Regions from separate parts of the Paenibacillus suaedae genome, predicted to be linked through region 2. Evidence: riboswitches for the same ligand, from Rfam matches in the RefSeq annotation. Region 2 holds a riboswitch; the other holds the start of a gene.

Region 1 (9,386 bases), 160 kb from region 2:
CAGCCGCCGATACAACATTTCTCCCTCGTCTGCAAGAGGATCGAATTCGGCAAGAAGAATATGTGTGTATGGCAATCCTTCCAATTCGCTGCGCTGAATAGGACTTGCCTCTGGATGTTCTGCCGGAATGTCTCCGAAATAAGCTTCAAAACCGCTGAGCAGTGCGTCGCGAGTGATCACGTAATCATCTCCGTACCGTTGATAACTATCGCTTGCTCCGCTTGCATCCAACATCGGATATATCAAGATTTGTCTTGTTGGCATCCATTCCTTTTGCGCCTTGAGCCGCAAGGACGTTACTAGCGCAATGTGTCCGCCCGCACTATCACCTGCCAGTGTAATATCGTTCGGATTTCCTCCCCATGATACGGCATGCTCACGCACAATTTGTGCAGCCTTATAGGCATCATCATGAGCTGCTGGATAGGCATGCTCTGGTGCCAAGCGGTAATCTACCGCTACCACGATCGAGTTCCCCTTGTTAGCTAATGCTCTTAACTGGCGGTCATGAGTTGTGAAATCCCCGCTCACAAAGCACCCGCCATGATAATAGATCATAACAGGAAGATTAGACTCATACGACGGTCGGTAAATGCGTAAAGGAATGGAATCGATCGTATGATCGGTGATTTTCCAAATAGGCTCCGCTTCTCCTGCCAACACAACCGATTGTACATAACCTTGACGGCGATCCTGATAGCTCTGCTGTCTCGCAGAAGGACGTCCTGATTCAATAAAATCCTTAACGATGCTTCGAATACCTGGTTCCAAATCATTCAAGCGCTCCATGATGTGAACTCTCCTCCGACTGAAATACATGATGTAATGGCATAATTCCATCAATATTCATGTTACACGCGAATGATCGAGGAATGCAATCCTCTCATCGAACGGGCAGCTTGAACTCCAGCTGTGGAATATAGTTCTTATCCGGGCCTTTTCTTACAAACGGCTTAATGACGATAAAGCTAGGCTTCACCTTGAACGGCTCGTAAGAGGTTGAGAACACCATTCCTTTTCCTTCTCCTGAACCATTCCCAGCAATTGCATTCTGTTCATTTCCCTGCTCATCCTCGATATCGAACTCAAGATTGAGGAACCCATCAACTTTATAGTTATCCGGTATTGCATCCAGCATTTTACGATAATCTTCTTCTCCGCTTGCCCCGTGGACACCGACGAGCAAGCGGGTTGTGATGGGGGTAATTTCGACTCGATCGATCGTCATATTTATCGAATCATGTGATTTGGTCTCTGATGTCTTCAGGATAATCGTTCGCTCCGTATCCTTCTTGATCGGGAAGAGGAACTCGTAATTCTCATCCACATCAGCCAAATACACGACCATCTTCATTTCGAACGAGTCTGGAAGCTCGAGATCAGCAGAATCTAAAGCGGTAACGATTATCGATTGCGGAGCATGCTCCCCACCCGGCTGCAGTCCCATCCCGGTATTTATCTGCTTGTCTCCCATATAAAAATCGATATTATTGGCCCGCTTGCTAAGCATGCGCTGCTTGTTCCATAACTGAAAAAAAGACTCCTTCGCCGCATTCGCATCTTCTCTACTGAGCACTAGAGAAAGCCTGCTGCCATCATACATCATCTCAGAAATCGTGAGCGTCACTCCCTTATGGGATACGCGCTGATTGACTGAGGTGACCATCCCCTTCTCTCCAGCGGTTTGCAAGCCAAGATCCCCCACCAGTTTGAATACGCTATTCATGAACGGAATCTGCTTCAACGTCTGTGCGATCGCTGGAGAGGCAAGACCCGAGAAGATCATGACAATCCCGAGGCTCGCTACACCCGCTGTTGAAATCAACACTCTGCGCAGCCAGCGGTTCTTCCGACTTCTTCTCTTCCGTCCAGGAAGCATCTCGTCGATGATCTGGTATGTCCGATCCATCCGGTTGCGAACGGATTCTGGCAGCTCGCTAATATATGGTTCCCTAAGCTGTTCCAGTCGCTGATCGATAGGCAGTTGTATGTCTTTCATCCGTTCATCTTCCTTTCTTCAGTATCATCCAGCCATTCTGCGAGCGTGTGACGTGCCCGATGCAGCCGTGTCTTCACCGCGCCCACGGACATATCCATCATCTCGGCGATCTGATGCATAGGCAAATCCTGAAAATAAAACAAAATAACAATATTGCGAGATACTTCCTCAAGCCGATAGATCGCCTGACGCAAATCAAGATGATCACTGTATTCAGCCGTGGCAACACCAACTTCTGGGAGTTCAGCCAGCATGATGATGCGAGCCTGCTTCCGCAATATCATATTGCATTCATTGATCAATATCCGAAAGAGCCAAGTCTTAAAATAGGCATGATGATTTAGGTTGGTCAGTGCGCGATAAGCCTTGAGCACAGTCTCCTGCATCGCATCTGCACAATCCTCATCCCTTCTGACGATCGACCTGGCCATGTTGAACATTTGGGCTTCATGCTGCTTGATGAGTCGAATAAACGCTTCTTTGTTACCTTCCTTAGCCAATCTCACTTCTGTCTCTATATCGCTATGCAAGCCGTTTCTACTCCCTTCTTTACCCCATACACGCGAATCAAACTGTCAATTAGATGCACAAGATAGGCAAAAGGTTTCATTAAACGCAAAAAAACTGCCAAATGTTCACTTTCATGCATTTGGCAGTTTACTTAAGAACAGGAATAGCTTCCTGCTTCTATTTATTTTTCGGATTCCCTATGCTTCCAATATAGACGCGTCTCAGACACAACGACTCCAGACAAACCGAGCAGTGCAACTAAGTTCGGCAGCGCCATTAATCCATTTACAATATCAGCAAGCTTCCATATCATATCCAGCTTGATAAATGCCCCAAAGCCAATGATCGCAATGAACATAAGGCGGTACGGCAGAATCGATTTGACACCGAATAAATAAACCATGCACCGTTCGCCGTAATAGTTCCAGCCAAGAATCGTCGTAAATGCAAATAAAATCAAGCAAAACATAAGAATGAGGGAACCGTATGGCAGCGCAGCATCAAATGCTGCCTGTGTCATGGCCGCTCCTTCCATTGGGCCATTCCATACACCCGTTACAATCAATGTTAATCCTGTAAGCGAGCAGACGATGATCGTATCGATGAATGTTCCGGTCATTGATATGAGTCCTTGCTCAGCCGGCCATTTCACCTTCGCAGCCGCGGCCGCAATCGGTGCGCTTCCGAGACCTGATTCATTCGAGAATACGCCTCTTGCAATCCCGTTGCGGATCGCCATCATAACCGTTGCTCCCAAGAAGCCGCCACCTGCTGCTGTTGCATTGAACGCGCCATGGAAAATTAACGACAGTGCGTGCGGTATCTGATCCGCAAATGCAATAAGCACAACAAAACTCGCGATAAAATAGATAATAGCCATGACAGGAACAATTGTCGTCGTCACATGCGATATACTCTGAATCCCGCCAATTGTAACAAGCGCGGTCACGATAGTGACGATTGCCGCAGTGACTACTGCAGGTACACCAAGGCTTGCTTCTGTAGAAGTGACGATCGCATTAATTTGCGGAAATGTACCAATTCCAAGTAAGGCAACCAGTACTCCGCTAATCGCAAAGAACACAGCAAGCGGCTTGAATTTCATGCCAAGTCCCTTCTCAATATAATACATAGGACCGCCTAGCACTTGTCCATTGTCATCAATGTTGCGATACTTGACAGCAAGCAATCCTTCCGCATATTTGGTGGCCATTCCGAAGAATGCAGCAACCCACATCCAGAACAATGCACCGGGTCCACCCACCTTTATTGCAGTAGCAACCCCCACGATATTACCAGTTCCAATTGTCGCCGCCAACGCAGTAGCCAATGCACCGAAGCTGGATACATCCCCTTCTCCCTCGTTCTTCGACTTGAATATTAACTTCAAGGCGAGCGGCAGGCGGAACAACTGTAGCGCTCCCAAGCGGATCGTTAATAAAATTCCCGTTCCTACTAATAAAATAAGAAGCGGTGCTCCCCATACCATGTTGTTCAATTTGTCTAACCATTGTTCCATCATTGTCAAATCAGTTCCCCTCTTTGTGAATAATAAAAAGAGTCAAATCGAATGATTTGACCCTGGGGACATGTGTGCAGAATAAATAACCTGACGTAAGTGACATACCTAAATAAGATCATCATACCAATGACTTACGATTTCTACGCTTCTGCATCCCTGTCCTTTTACCTGAGAGTTTTAACGAATTCATGAGATTCAATTCGCCTTGCCCCTTCGGTGCCCCAATCATGGAGTCTCTCCAGAGTCCTGTCCATTTACGGTCCTGCTTATACATACTCGAGCTCAAGGTTCGATATGCCTAGGCGCCTGAGAGCTTACCCCTTCGGCTAGACGATTCGTCTATCTCCCGCAAACTTCATCCAGTTATAAAGTTGTAGGTAACATTATAGTAGACACACTATCATTGTGCAATGATCCACTGCATTGTAATTTATCCCATACCATTTATCACACATGTGCTCGTTGACTGTAATATAGGGATCTGGCCTCATTTAATAAATGAATGAGTTCTTTCATATTCTGTTCGCTCGTATCGTAATTGGTAAAGCATGCACGCAGCGTTGGTACACCATGAATGGTAAATACGGATAGCCACACTTTCCCTGTGCTCAATACGTGTTGATTCACAATTAGAGCGAAATGCTGATCGTTTCGTTCCCATGCTTCTTGATCAAGAAAGCAGATGACAGGCAGCACGGTATCGTTGGCAACTGTCCAGCCAGATCGCATTAATTCTTCTCTGAATCGCTTGCCCATTTCAATTTGATGTCGCAAGACAGCCCGATATCCTTCCCAACCCGCAGTAGCCAGGGATAGATACAGCTTCAATCCTATAAATCTCCGTGACCATTGAATGGAATGCGTATATGGATCGATCGTATGCAGCTCTCCTCCCTCCTTCGGCATATAATCTGCCGTTATACGGAAGGTTTCATTCAATATACGTGAATGCCGTGTGAAGTACATGCCCGCCCCCATCGGAACGGACAGCCACTTATGAGCATCAAACGCGATTGAATCTGCTTGCTGGATACCATCCACATGGTAGGACATTTCGGAATCCAACACGATTGCACCGCCATAAGCAGCATCTACATGAAGCCACATCTGTTCATGCTCCGCTATTGCTGCGATGTCCATTAACGGATCAATTGCACCGGCTCCCGTCGTTCCCGCTGTAGCAATAATAAGAAATGGGGCAAAACCCTGCGCGCGGTCTATACGTATTTGTTCTAATAACGCGTCTATATCCATTTGCAAGGAATCGTTCGTACGAATGGAGCGAATTGAATTCGTTCCAAGCCCACAGGAACGAGCCGCTTTCACCAATGAATGATGACTCTCTTCAGAAGCATACAGAATGGGTGGCTTCTCCAGAGCTGCTAATCCGTCTGTTGCATACTTTGGAAAATGATAAGATAGAGCCGTTAAGACAGCAGTCATATTAGCTTCCGCTCCCCCAGTCGTGAAAGTTCCATCAGCAACATCACGCGGGTAACCAAATTGAACGGCGAGCTCACGCAGTACGTAATTCTCAATCTCTACCGCGAGCGGCGCATGACTCCATGCAGCAAGCTGGGGGTTAAACGCCGCTGTTATCGTGTCTGCCATAATCCCCATAAAGTTCGGACGGGGATTGTATAAGCCATAATATCCTGGATGTGCTGTGTGCACTTGATATCGACGCAGTCCTTCTATAACATGCTGAACCGCAGTTTGAGGCTTGACAGGAGCAGCAAAGTCAATTTGCTCCGCATACTGCACGATTTCTGACGGGATTAATTCAGGGGCAACTACTACCTCGTCGGTGTATGATAGATACTGACTGATTTTCTCTAACGTATATGAGCCTAGCATATACTGTTCCTCAGTTGATAGATCCAAGATCGGATTCTGTCTAAGCATACAGATTCCAGCAACTCCCTTCCACTGTTCAATTCAAGAAAGATGTTCCAATTGAATAATAGCTTACCGACCAAGACGACAATTGAACAGGTACAGTTTATCAGTTCGCTATGAGGACAGGCCATTTATCCCCCTATTATACATACCGTCCTACCATTTACATCGTATTTTGAATATGAGCGCAAGATTTCGAAATCTCAACTCAAAAAAACCGCCCCTATTATCTAGAGACGGTGTCTATTGCTTCCTTACTTTCTCATTTACTCAGGCAATCGGTATACAGCAAAAGGTTCACCATACCGATATCGACGGCTTATTTCATCCAATCGGTTCAACTGTTCTTCATTAAGTTCGACATTGACACTCGTTATATTGTCCTCTAACTGCTCCACCTTCGTCGCTCCTACAATGACTGTCGATACACAAGGCTGGTGCATAAGCCAAGCTAATGACAACGAGCTTGGGCTGCAGCCGATATCCGCTGCCAATTCGCTCACCTGTTCACTTAACGCAAACCGTTCTTCATTGAAGAATTTGTAGAAATTCGGATCCGTATCTGCTCGTGAGCCAGCTGGCTTCTGATCTTCTACTCGATATTTTCCTGTCAGAATTCCTCCTGCAAGCGGATAATATGGAATGATTCCCACCCCTTGATCCTGACATAGCGGAACCAGTTCCAGTTCTGGCGTTCGATCAGCTAGTGAATAGCTGGTTTGCATGGACACATAACGATTCAGACCAAGCCGTTCACTGATGCCAATCGCCTTCATCAGCTCCCAAGCAGCGTAGTTAGACGCTCCGATATACCGCACCTTGCCTGAACGTATCATATCATCAAGCGTCCGCAGCGTCTCCTCAAGTGGAGTATGCGGATCAAATGAATGTATTTGATACAGGTCAATATAATCGGTATTTAGCCGCTTCAAGCTATTGTCTAATTCCTGCTGCAAATGAAAGCGAGATGACCCGCGCTCGTTCGGCCCCTGTCCTCGAATTAATCCTGCCTTCGTTGTCAGCACGACATTGTGTCGATTGCCTGTCAGCGCCTCACCGATGATGCGTTCTGATTCTGAACCAGCATAAATATTAGCCGTATCAATAAAGTTAATGCCATAGTCCAGCGCTTGATGAATAATCCGAGTCGAAGCCTGCTTGTCGGCCCGCTTGCCGAACGCATTTGTTCCTAATCCAAGCACAGACACCTTCAATCCACTATTGCCAAGACGACGATATTGCATGACGATCAACTCCTTGCTTTCCTTATTTAGCAGTAATTATATCACAAGCTATCCCCTTGATCTGAATCCGATCAAATATGTGTCTGCCTTATGATTCCACTTCCGCGCACAAAAAGAAAAACTCATGCAAGCATGAGTTCTCAACAACAATAAAGAATCCAGAATCTCTATGGATTACATGACATTTATACGAATGGAAAAATCGTCGGACATTGCAATGGAAGGCTGATGCTGCATGACTCCGGTATCGGGATTAATGCCCTAGGTTGACAGAATGTCGCTTCAACCATCAGCGGTATTGTAAATTTCACAATAAGCTCCAAACACCAATCCAATTGCAACTCAATCGTTAAGCTCTCAGTAATTCGTGCAGCACAATGGATATCGAATATTTGAGAAGTAATGTTGGATTCATCTAATGGGAGCGGTAAGCAGAGTGATACTTTCTCGTTATTCTTGACTAGTAGTGTAAACGTGCATGTTTCTCCTGTTCCACTATCTGTTAACGTAATCGTTACCTCTGCAGAGCACGTGGTCAGTACAATAGCTGCTTGCGATCCGATAATGGGCAGCGGCAGCCGCTTTACAACCGTGATGCTGCATTCTCCCGTAGCTGGCACTGCATTGCAGCTTACAAGCACTTGCCGACCGCCAGCAATTGCTTGTTCTACAAAAGCCCTGCAGGTTTCGGGAATAGTCTCTTCCACGATGAAATCACTCCGAGTAACAACCCAATCGAACAGTTTGCTGACAGAAATGCACTCTAAAGGACGAACAACTAGCGTCGTAATCGTAGCTGTAACAGGAGGCGTATTATCCGCCTGAGCGGTAGCCGTGTTGGTAACCACCCCTTCTAACAAAGGAATGACTGTGATGATAATCGTCTGTTCTTGTTGACCCTCCAATGTGCCCAAGAGACAAGTAACGGTCTGCCCGGATACAGAGCAAGTGCCTCCTTCAGATTGAACACTGACAAATTCAACCGTTGGAGGAATGACATCACGCACGATTACATTCGTTAGAGGAAGTTCTCCGAGATTTGCAACACTAATCGTATATTGCAACAGGCTGCCGACAAGCACAGGGTTGCTTGAAGCTTGCTTCGAAATGGCGAGCGGCTGTAATACCGTAATGCTTGCGGTTGCTGTTTCAGGGTCTTCAACATTATCAGCGGTCACCACTGCTGTGTTCGTTAATATTCCTGTTACAGTCGTAATTGCTTCGATCGTAATCGTAGCGCACGTTCCAGGGGCAATGACACCGAAAGATGCTGTGATCGTGTGCCCAACCTGCGTGAATGTGCCTTCAGAAACTTGGATACCAGTGACTTCAACGCCTGCAGGTAATGTGTCCACCGCAACCACATTTGTGGCCGCCGTTTCTCCCATGTTGCACACCGTCACTTGAAAGATGACTTCATTCCCAAGGGTTACAAGATCCGGCTCGGCAAGCTTCTCAATGGTTAAAAAAGCAGGAGGAAGCGCATTGACGGTTGTATCAATCGTGGATGATACAGGTTCTGTTTGATTAGATGTCGCTGTAGCTGTGTTCGTTACGATGCCTGGAGCTGTAGGAATAACGGTAATCGTGATAATTTCAGACTGACCAGGATCAAGATCGCCAATCAATGCTGTCACGGTGCCAGCCGCTTCGGTTACGGTTCCTTGCGTAGTTTCGGCAGATACGAAGACGAGACCAGGTGGCAGCACATCCACCACTTCCACGCCGGTTAATAATTCCGTCGTCTCGTTGGAGACAACGATCGTATAGATGAGTTCTTCTCCAACAGTTGCAGGATCCGGCCCTGCAAACTTCGATATCATTAACTCAAGTATCGGCTCTTCGATAACTAGAGTTTCGGTAGTAGAGGATTGTGGCGCAGTCTCATCTGAAAAAGTCGTTGCCGTGTTCAAGACTGTACCTGTGACCGTTGGGATGACGACGATAAAAATGACCACAGTCTCTCCCGGAGCAAGTGAACCAATGTCATTCGTAATTGTCGTGCCATCGAACGAAATCGTCCCTTGATCCGATTCAGCGGATACAAAGGTGGTTCCTGCCGGCAGCGGATCATTCATAACAACATTGGTCGCTGTGCTCCCTCCAATATTGGAGACAAAGATAATATAAACGAGTTCTGAATTTACGGCGACGATTGGGGGAAAGTCCAGCTTCTCAATTTCTAGAATTGGAGGCGGCAGAGGATTTACGG
Region 2 (9,386 bases):
GGCCAAGATCCAAGCCGCCGATGTATCCGTTGTCCAGGAGCATAGACTGCAATCGATCCATGTCAGTACCTTGCGGGAGACGAAGTACGAATTCATTGAAATAAGGCGCTTGGAATGCTAATCCCAGATTGGGCTTGTTATTGATATAAGCAGCTGCATAATGAGACTTCTGTATATTGAGCTTCGATACCTTTTGCATTCCCATCTTGCCCATGACGGACATATAGACGGAAGCAGCAAGAGCAAGAAGTGCTTGGTTTGAGCAGATGTTGGATGTCGCCTTCTCGCGACGAATATGCTGTTCTCTCGCTTGGAGTGTTAGAACAAATCCACGCTTGCCATCCAGATCCTTGGTCAAGCCGACAATCCTGCCTGGGATGCGGCGCATATAGGGCTCTGCAACGGCAAAGAAACCGCATGTAGGACCGCCGTAAGATGCTGCAATGCCAAGCGGCTGGGCATCTCCAACACATACGTCGACACCTAGTTTGCCAGGACTCTCCAACATAGCAAGACTCAGTGGATTCGTACTCATGATGAGCAGGCCTTTATTTGCATGTGCAATCGGTTCAATGGCGCGCACATCTTCAATGCATCCGAAGAAGTTCGGGGACTGAATCAGTACGGCAGCAGTCTCGTCCGTGACAGCACGCTTCAGCTGATCAAGGTCAGTCACGCCGTCTTCATATCCAATCTCGACCACTTCAACATTAAGTCCTCGAGCCATTGTGCGAACAATCTGTCTCGCTTCTGGATGGACAGTGCTCGAGATGACAAGCTGCTTGCGCTTCGTTGCGCCGACCGCCAGTGCCCCAGCTTCTGCAAGTGCAGTAGCGCCATCATACATGCTGGCATTGGCAACAGCCATACCAGTCAGCTCGCATATATAGGATTGAAATTCAAAGATTGCTTGCAATTCACCCTGACTGATTTCAGGCTGATAGGGTGTATAGGCGGTATAGAACTCTGATCTAGAGACTAGATGCTGAATGACTACAGGGATATGATGATCGTATATGCCAGCACCAAGGAAGCTGGTATGGCTCTCACTGTTAGCATTGCGGGAGGCCAATTCCTTCATATGCTTCATCATGGCTGCTTCATCTAATGGTTCAGACATGGGCAGTACTCCATTGTAACGAATGGAGGCTGGGATATCGCGGAATAGCTCGTCAATGGAAGAGATGCCGATCTGCTGCAGCATGTCAGCCTGATCTTGTTCCGTCACTGGAATGTAACGATGCTTCATGATGGATTCGCTCCTTTGGCAGGGGTCGGGATTCGTTTATAAAATGGAGTCGAGACGACGCGGGCTTTCAACTGCTTGCCGCGAATTTCGACAAGAATTTCTGTATCCAATTCAGAGAATGCGGATTCAATCAAGGCTAGCCCTAGATTGCGCTTTAATGTCGGCGACTGTGTTCCTGTTGTAACTTCTCCGATCACGCGCCCATCTGCAAGCACTGGATAATGGGAGCGAGGAATGCCTTTGTCGATCATCTCGATGCCTACCAGCTTTCGTGCCGGTCCATCGGTCTTCTGCTTCGTTAATGCTACACGGCCGATGAAGTCGCCCTTATCCAGCTTGACGAATCGTGCTAGTCCTGCCTCAAGCGGCGAGATATCGGCAGTAATTTCTTGTCCATAGAGGGGCAGACGTGCCTCGAAGCGCAAGGTGTCTCTAGCACCAAGCCCTGCTGGGAGCAAGCCGAACGGTTCGCCCGCGCGAATCAGCTCATTCCATACGTGCGCTGCATCTTCTGCGGACAAGTAGAGTTCGAAGCCATCTTCACCGGTATAGCCTGAGCGAGACAGCAGTGTTGATACGCCGCAGACTTGAGCATCCGATAGGAAATGGAATGGAGCGAGCGAATCAATAGGTGCCTCAGTTACCGCAGCAAGAATCGCTTGGGCATTCGGCCCTTGAAGGGCAAGCAATGCTGTGCGATTCGAAACATTGGTCAATGTAACGCCATGAATCAGATGCTTCTGCAGCCATGCATAGTCTTTATCAATGTTGGAGGCATTAACGACGAGCATGTAACGGTCGCTCTTCATCTGATAAATGAGAATATCATCGACAACTCCTCCGTCAGGGTAGCACAGCAGCGTATATTGTGCTTTGCCATCCTCGAGCCGCGATACATCATTTGTTGTCATCTGTTGAAGAAACGTCAGGGAGGCAGGGCCGCTTACGATAAATTCACCCATGTGGGAGACATCGAATAGACCTGCATGTGTACGAACTGCTTCATGCTCTCGTTGAATGCCGATAAATTGAACAGGGAGCTCCCAGCCGCCGAAGTCAATGCAGCGTGCACCCGGATAAGCAGAGTATTGATCAAATATTGGCGTTCTCTTCAATTGACTCATGAATTCACCTCGATACGCGTATTTGGACTAATTATCGGTATACGAACATAAAAAGGACAGCCGAAAGAAAAGTGGATGCATCGCATCCTCTCATTCTCTCGCTCTGTCCTTTGTACCTGAGAGTGTCGCCGATTGTCGCAAACAAATTGTTTGTTTCCGTGTCTACCATCGACTTTCCCCTTGGGTGACTGTATTCGTTTTCATGAATAGCAGTGCTCTCCAGAGGTGCGTCCGGTAAAAGTCCTTTTGCCTGAGAGATTCACCCATTCAGGCTTACTCCTTCGGCGCTGCTATGTCTCAGCAGTCTCTCCCTTTACCATCATTCGCCATTTTCAGCTGTCATCTCTACATTAGTTGAGCTTTCCACACTTTGTCAATTGATATTTTCTTCACAACTGATTTCATAGCTTGTCATATTGACAATCATGCATATCTTGCAATAATCTAATGGTGTTATAATTACCCAGTTTAATCGTAATTCGCGAACGAGGAAGGTCGGGAGAGTTTGACAATTGCGATTGTCAACACCGAAGGAGCAAGTTGCCAGCCGCCGATTGGCAATGAATCTCTCAGGTTCCATAACCGCCATTCTGACGCAGCTCTGGAGAGTGCATTTCTATGCCGCCAAAGGGGTAAGTTCAACCGCAGTTGTGGCTGTGGAGGAACGGGAACTCTCAGGTACCGAGGACAGAGAACAAGGCGACAAGGCCGCTTCCTGTCCATTTTTACGATCTCGATTGGATAGACGGCCTGATGAATGACATTATGAATGAAATGGGGCGTTGACATGAGTGAAGTGAAGAATGGATTGCTGTATAGTGAAGAGCATGAATGGGTAATTGCCATAGAAGGCAATACGGTACGAGTTGGCATTACAGATCATGCACAATCCCAGCTGGGAGACATCGTATTCATCGAATTTCCGCCAGTAGGTACCAGCTTGTCCGCAGGGGACAGCATGGGATCAATTGAATCGGTGAAGACTGTATCTGAGTTGTACTGTCCGGTATCCGGAACAATTACGAAGGTCAATGATGGATTGGAAGCGTCGCCAGAGCTTGTGAACAGCAGCCCCTACGAAGATGGATGGATTGCAGAAGTTGAAGTAGAAGGCAGCGTTGAGGAAGCTGTGAAGCACTTGCTGAATGCAGAGCAGTACACGAAGCTGATAGATGAATAGTTGAATAGTTGAAGGAACAATAGGTTGAGAACTAAGAACCTGCTGTACCGGTATCATGCTGGTGCAGCAGGTTTTTTCATTTGCTTTCTGACAAATTTCGATAGGATTCACCGCCGAAAAGGAGTACAATATAAGCATCGACAACTAGATGTTGCAATGCTAATAAGAATGCTAGGTGAATGGAATGACAATCGCTTTTTTTGATTCTGGAATCGGTGGAATAACCGTGTTGGCTGAGGCTATGAAGCATATGCCGCATGAACAATATTTATTTTATGCAGATACGCTGCATGTCCCTTATGGGACGAAATCTCAATCCGAAGTAATGCGCCATGTAGATTCAGCTGTGGAAGACATCATGCAGCACAATGTGAAGGCGCTTGTTATTGCGTGCAATACAGCGACAAGCATCGCAGCGTCAGAACTAAGACGGAAGTACGACATTCCGATCATCGGGATGGAGCCAGCAGTCAAGCCTGCCGTGGAAATGAATCGCGACAATGGCAAGCGTGTGCTTGTATTCGCGACAGCGTTAACCTTAAGTCAGAACAAATACCATACATTAATCAGTCGAATTGACGAAGAACATATTGTGGATTCGATTCCCTTGCCGGAATTGGTAGAGTATTGCGAGCAGTTAAACTTTGATAAGGGAGTGATAGGAGACTACTTCGTGCATAAGCTTGCTGGATTGGATTTGAATCAGTATGGAACGATTGTGTTAGGATGTACGCATTATCCCTATTACAAGCACATATTGAGAGACATTATCCCTGCTCATATCCAGCTTATAGACGGCAGCCATGGCACCGTGCAGCGTCTAGCACAAGTAATGCAGGAAAACCAGCTTAAGCAGTCATCGGATACGTCAGTTCGCCCTTCAATTCAATTTATGTGTTCAAGTCATGAGCAGAAATACATAGACAAGTTACAGACTGCACTCTATACCTATCAGACCTTCGGGGGAATGGATACGAATGAACAATCAATTGTTCGAGCTGACGGGGAGCAGTGCTAAGCTGATCCCGATGCTTCCTGAACATAAGGAAGATTTATACGAAGCAGCATCTCATCCTGATATTTGGCACTACTTGCCGCGCACCATCCGCAGTCTTACGGATGCAGAACGAGTGATTCATGATGCTGTTCTGAACCGCGAGAAGGGGACTGAGTATCCATTCGTTGTCATTGATCAGCTTACAGAGCGAATTATTGGCGCGACGAGAATAATGAATATGTCTGCCTTGCATCGATATGCCGAGATTGGCGGCACATGGTATCACCCTTCTGTATGGCGTACTCGCATCAATACAGAGTGCAAGTATTTGCTGCTGCAATATTGCTTTGAACAGCTGCATACGATTCGTGTTCAGCTGACGGCAGATGTGCGCAATGAGCGCTCGAATCGCGCCATTCAACGGTTAGGAGCCGTATACGAAGGGAAATTGCGCCGACATCGGGTGATGGAGGACGGGTATATTCGCGACTCGAATGTGTACAGCATAGTTGATGAGGAATGGCCACAGGTGAAGGAGAGGCTCGAGCAATATTTGCACCAGGTGTATGTGTAGTTATAGTTATACCGCTATTCAATCGTTCAATTCACAGTTATGTATCAATAAATACAAAGAGAGGATGTGCCCGCCAAGTAGATGGGGCTAACATCCTCTCTTTCTTATATGATGATTAAGCCGCTCGCTTATAGGACAAAAGTAAAGATAATGATGGATGTTATAATACTCGGCAGCCCAATTAAAAACATCGTACCGCTGAATTTAATATTTCTTCGATGGTCTTCTTCTGGAATATGGCCCATATTAAATTTAAGCTTCGTATCATCCCTGAATAGACCCGAGAAAAGGGAACCGACTACCCACAACCCTAAACCTAAATAGCAATTGATGTTGAATAAGGAGCGGAGATCTCCATTTTGCCAAATGTACACATACAATACTGAAAGTACAATGAAAACGAGCCCAATTGCAATACGTCGTAAGATCATATCACACCTCCTCGAATTCCACTATTACCCATCATACACCAAATTCAATCTATGTGAAAGTTAGATCAAATTTAATTCGAATAAAATCAATCAAAAAAACGAGTATTGAATTTATGATGGTGAACAAGGAGACTTATGAAGCCAGCATCCTTACGAAGTTACTTGTACACCCTGAGATGTACACAGAATACGGAATGTATCGCTATCCTTCTTCAAAACTATGGCGTTAAACCCTGATGTTTCATTTGTATCGGTATGGTGAAGTGATAGCCAACCACGATCAAGCAAGAATATCCGATCCAGGCTGCCGGAATCTGTTGCAATGGATGCTTGCATCTGGTAGGCGCTGGAATACACAGATAAATCCTTTTCAATATTCGTTGTTTGAATTTCGACTCCAGTCAATGTATATGAACTAGGCCAGACACGCGATTGCTCGTACTCGATTAACCATGGCATGTGTGGTCCAATGTAGGCCGTCTGAAAAGAGATGCTGGTTCCGTCTTCTAATGGAGCGAGTTGATGGTTAGGTCCTATGTAAGGTATTCCTAGACTTCTTGCAGGTTCAATAAATGAAGGCAACCCTCCTGTTACTTCTAATGCGACTCCGAAAATCCCTGCACGTTGAGAGGCAAATGCAGCGAATGCTGAGCCCAATGGCGTCTTCTGTGCTTCTTCTAAATCCTCTAAGGCGATGAGTTCAATAAATCCCTCTCTTAAATAGGCAACCTGCCCAATTGTTCCTGGGAACGGAATGACTTGCTTCGTAAATATAATGCCAGTAGTTTCTTGAATAAGATGGACTGCTTGAGACAAATTAGGTACTGCAAGTGTAACATGATCCAAAAACAGCATAGGAAATCCCTCGTTTCTTCTCAAATTACAATATTAATTGTCTGTTATATGTTGCTTCCAATGAGTAACTAGTTTTTCTAGTTGCAGCTCTGCTTCTCGTAATAATTGAATCTGTTCTCTTATCTCCTGAAGTCGTTCTTCATAAAATGCTGCAGCGCATTCAGCTTGATGATTGCTGTTATTGCTGTTATTGCTGTTATTGCTGTTACGCCCTGGCAACCCTTCACAGTTCTGAATCAGGCGCGCTATCTCAACAGTGCTAACTCCAAGCTTCAAGAATAACTGGATCAGCTGAACGCGCTGGACATCGATGTCTTCGTATATGCGATACCCATTCTCTGAACGAGCGGGGGACAGCAGATGCTTCTGCTCGTAATAACGCAGGGAACGAAGACTGACTCCTGTAAGCTTAGATAATTCACGAATATGCATTGTTGGTACCAACTCCTTCATAATGCGGCCACAAACATAGTGTAAAGGATGACATGATGTGAAGGTCAATACGTAATAATCAACATTTCTATGAGCGAGCAGGAAATGTAAGAGTAGGAACCAGTGAGGTAGAAAAGAAAGGTTTTTTACATTATCCGATTTGAAAAGTGTATGGTGTGTTGATTTCAAAAGGAAAGAGGAGGGCAGCTAACCACAATAGGATGTTGGTTAGCTGCCCTCTTTATTATGGCTTCGTTATCGACGAATGTGATAGTTGCAGGATCTGATGGTGTATGTTCTGTTCAGACAGACCGCCATGATAACAGATAACTGTGTCAATCGGATATTTGGTCAGCTTGGCGAGAGAGTGAATTGCGCTGTCCATGTCCAGCGTCGCATGCGGGACGGGGCCTTGCAGCATTCCATGAACGCTTATCATCGCGTCGCCGGCTAGCAAGATACGGCTGCGCTCCAAATAGATGCTGACATGCCCAGCTGTATGACCAGGCGTGTGGATAATGCGGATTCCGCCGCAGTAAGGAAGAACTTCATTATCCGTAATCAATCGGGTTACGTTCGCTGATGGATGCATGTTACACATGGCCAGAACTTTAGGACGATGTTCTTCTGGCAGCAGCGGCAGAAGCTTCGCCATAGCTTCGCGGCTAATCTTAATGAGTGGATATTTGCCTTCTATGTATGGGGCGTCTTCGTGGTGTGCTATCACCTCGAGATGGCCATCCTTGGCTGATACCACATCAGGCAGACTCCCGATATGATCGAGGTCTTGATGGGTAAGCAGGACAGCATGCAATCGATCGAGCGGCACGCCTGTTTCTTGCATCGCATGCTGGATTCGAATCCAATCCCCTGGCATCCCAGTGTCGATTAGTATTGCATCCTCTTCATCCCATATTAGAGTAGGATGAATTGCTACTGGTCCTCCGATGCCTTCAGATTCCAACTCTAACATCATGACTCCTGGTGCAACGATCATAGTATATCCCTCCATCGTGAGTAAGGTTTGCCATTACGTCTTAGCATAATATGTTTTATCACGGATGGTATTCAATATCAATAGATAAATATTATATCTTAACACATAAATAAATTATTGTCAATATGCTCATCGAATCATTTTGTGCATTTGATCATCTTGAATTTACGATATTGAACGAAAAAATCGTATTCAACAGAAGAAAAGCGGTATCCATCCGGATGCCGCTTGTTTCAGTCATCTATATCGCTGTGTCAACGATGATTAAGGCAGCATACGGCCTCTCGTGCTAACGTAGAGGGAATACCATTCTTCACGTGACAATGTAATGGAAGTTGCATCCTTGCAAGCGCGGATCCGCTCTGGATTAACAGTACCAATTACGGGCTGAATATGTGCTGGATGTCTCATTAGCCATGCAAGTACAATCGCTTCGCAAGTTGTATTGTATTGGGAAGCTAGCTTCTGAACAAGCTTCGCGGTAGCTTGAACCGATTCGGGTTCATTGTCAAGATTTCGTCCAGAGTACAAGCCTTGCGCCAGCGGTCCCCAAGATTGAATTTGAATGCCATTCATGCGGCAGTATTCGAGTGTTCCATCTGGGAAGGTATCGTCAGCAGAAGCTGCTTGATTCACGTGCACGCCTGCATCCAGCCAGCCATAGCGGGCTAAGCTCATTTCCAACTGATTTGCAACGAAAGGTTCATTGAAGCATGATTGCAGAAGTCGAATCTGACCAGCACTCATATTGGATACGCCGAAATGACGCACTTTGCCGGATTGCTTCAATTGGTTGAATGCTTCAGCGACTTCTTCTGGTTCCATCAGAGGATCAGGACGGTGCAGCAGCAATATGTCCAAGTATTCAATACCGAGACGGCTAAGAATGCCGTCGACACTCTCTAAGATGTGAGACTTGGAGAAATCATATCTTCCCGGAATATCACCATCAGCGAAACGAATGCCGCATTTGGATTGGATAATAATCTTCTCGCGTAATCCTGGTTGCGCTTTCAGCACGTCGCCAAATACTTGCTCCGCTTTGCCGCGGGAGTAAATATTCGCATGGTCGAACATATTGATGTCAATCTCAAGCGCCGCTTCAATAGCAGCTTCCGCACGCTTCACATGTTCATTTGTATACGGCTCATTATCCCAGCTTCCGCCCATTCCCATGCAGCCAAGCACGATGCGGCTTGCCGGAATTCCACGTTCATTCAATGGTAACGTTGTCACAAGCAATCACTCCAATGTAGTAGTCAATATTAATAGTAATCGTGTTGCTTCCTAGAGTTCGTCCAAATCATATCTGGATGATGCATTACTAGTTTACTACAGCAGAGTGCTAGATTCCACTATCACATCGACTAAGAACCGCATCGGTTGTAAAATAACCTGAATGTGGTTCTTCTCAATTGGAAGGGTTTGTGCCAAGATAAGAAAGGGGAGTTGAGCACATGTTCCAAGATTTTAAGCTGATCCCGGGGAGACCAGCTTATTTGCAAGTTAGAGATTATTTGCGATTGCTCATTAATCGCGGATGGCTT

The links. A riboswitch is a leader RNA that binds a small molecule or an ion and turns the genes downstream of it on or off. The one in region 2 is predicted to bind glycine.
Region 1: it holds a riboswitch for glycine, as region 2 does, so the genes downstream of both, RQP50_RS21855 (alanine/glycine:cation symporter family protein) here and gcvT (glycine cleavage system aminomethyltransferase GcvT) in region 2, are expected to answer to the same signal.

What each region holds. Positions count from the first base shown of each region.
Region 1 is NZ_JAVYAA010000006.1:108,295-117,680, forward strand. Features, by position in the region: gene RQP50_RS21840 (alpha/beta hydrolase) at 1-789, opposite strand, end outside; gene RQP50_RS21845 (DUF4179 domain-containing protein) at 884-1,999, opposite strand; gene RQP50_RS21850 (sigma-70 family RNA polymerase sigma factor) at 1,996-2,529, opposite strand; gene RQP50_RS21855 (alanine/glycine:cation symporter family protein) at 2,691-4,031, opposite strand; glycine riboswitch at 4,178-4,283, opposite strand; gene RQP50_RS21860 (pyridoxal phosphate-dependent decarboxylase family protein) at 4,479-5,936, opposite strand; gene RQP50_RS21865 (aldo/keto reductase) at 6,197-7,174, opposite strand; gene RQP50_RS21870 (BMQ_0737 family morphogenetic spore coat protein) at 7,360-9,386, opposite strand, start outside.
Region 2 is NZ_JAVYAA010000006.1:267,706-277,091, reverse strand. Features, by position in the region: gene gcvPA (aminomethyl-transferring glycine dehydrogenase subunit GcvPA) at 1-1,249, opposite strand, end outside; gene gcvT (glycine cleavage system aminomethyltransferase GcvT) at 1,246-2,373, opposite strand; glycine riboswitch at 2,475-2,598, opposite strand; glycine riboswitch at 2,602-2,696, opposite strand; glycine riboswitch at 2,860-2,968, shown strand; gene gcvH (glycine cleavage system protein GcvH) at 3,161-3,553, shown strand; gene murI (glutamate racemase) at 3,738-4,571, shown strand; gene RQP50_RS22600 (GNAT family N-acetyltransferase) at 4,531-5,124, shown strand; gene RQP50_RS29390 (DUF5316 family protein) at 5,253-5,555, opposite strand; gene RQP50_RS22595 (VOC family protein) at 5,706-6,410, opposite strand; gene RQP50_RS22590 (MerR family transcriptional regulator) at 6,444-6,842, opposite strand; gene RQP50_RS22585 (MBL fold metallo-hydrolase) at 7,087-7,839, opposite strand; gene RQP50_RS22580 (aldo/keto reductase) at 8,104-9,075, opposite strand; gene pdxR (MocR-like pyridoxine biosynthesis transcription factor PdxR) at 9,297-9,386, shown strand, end outside.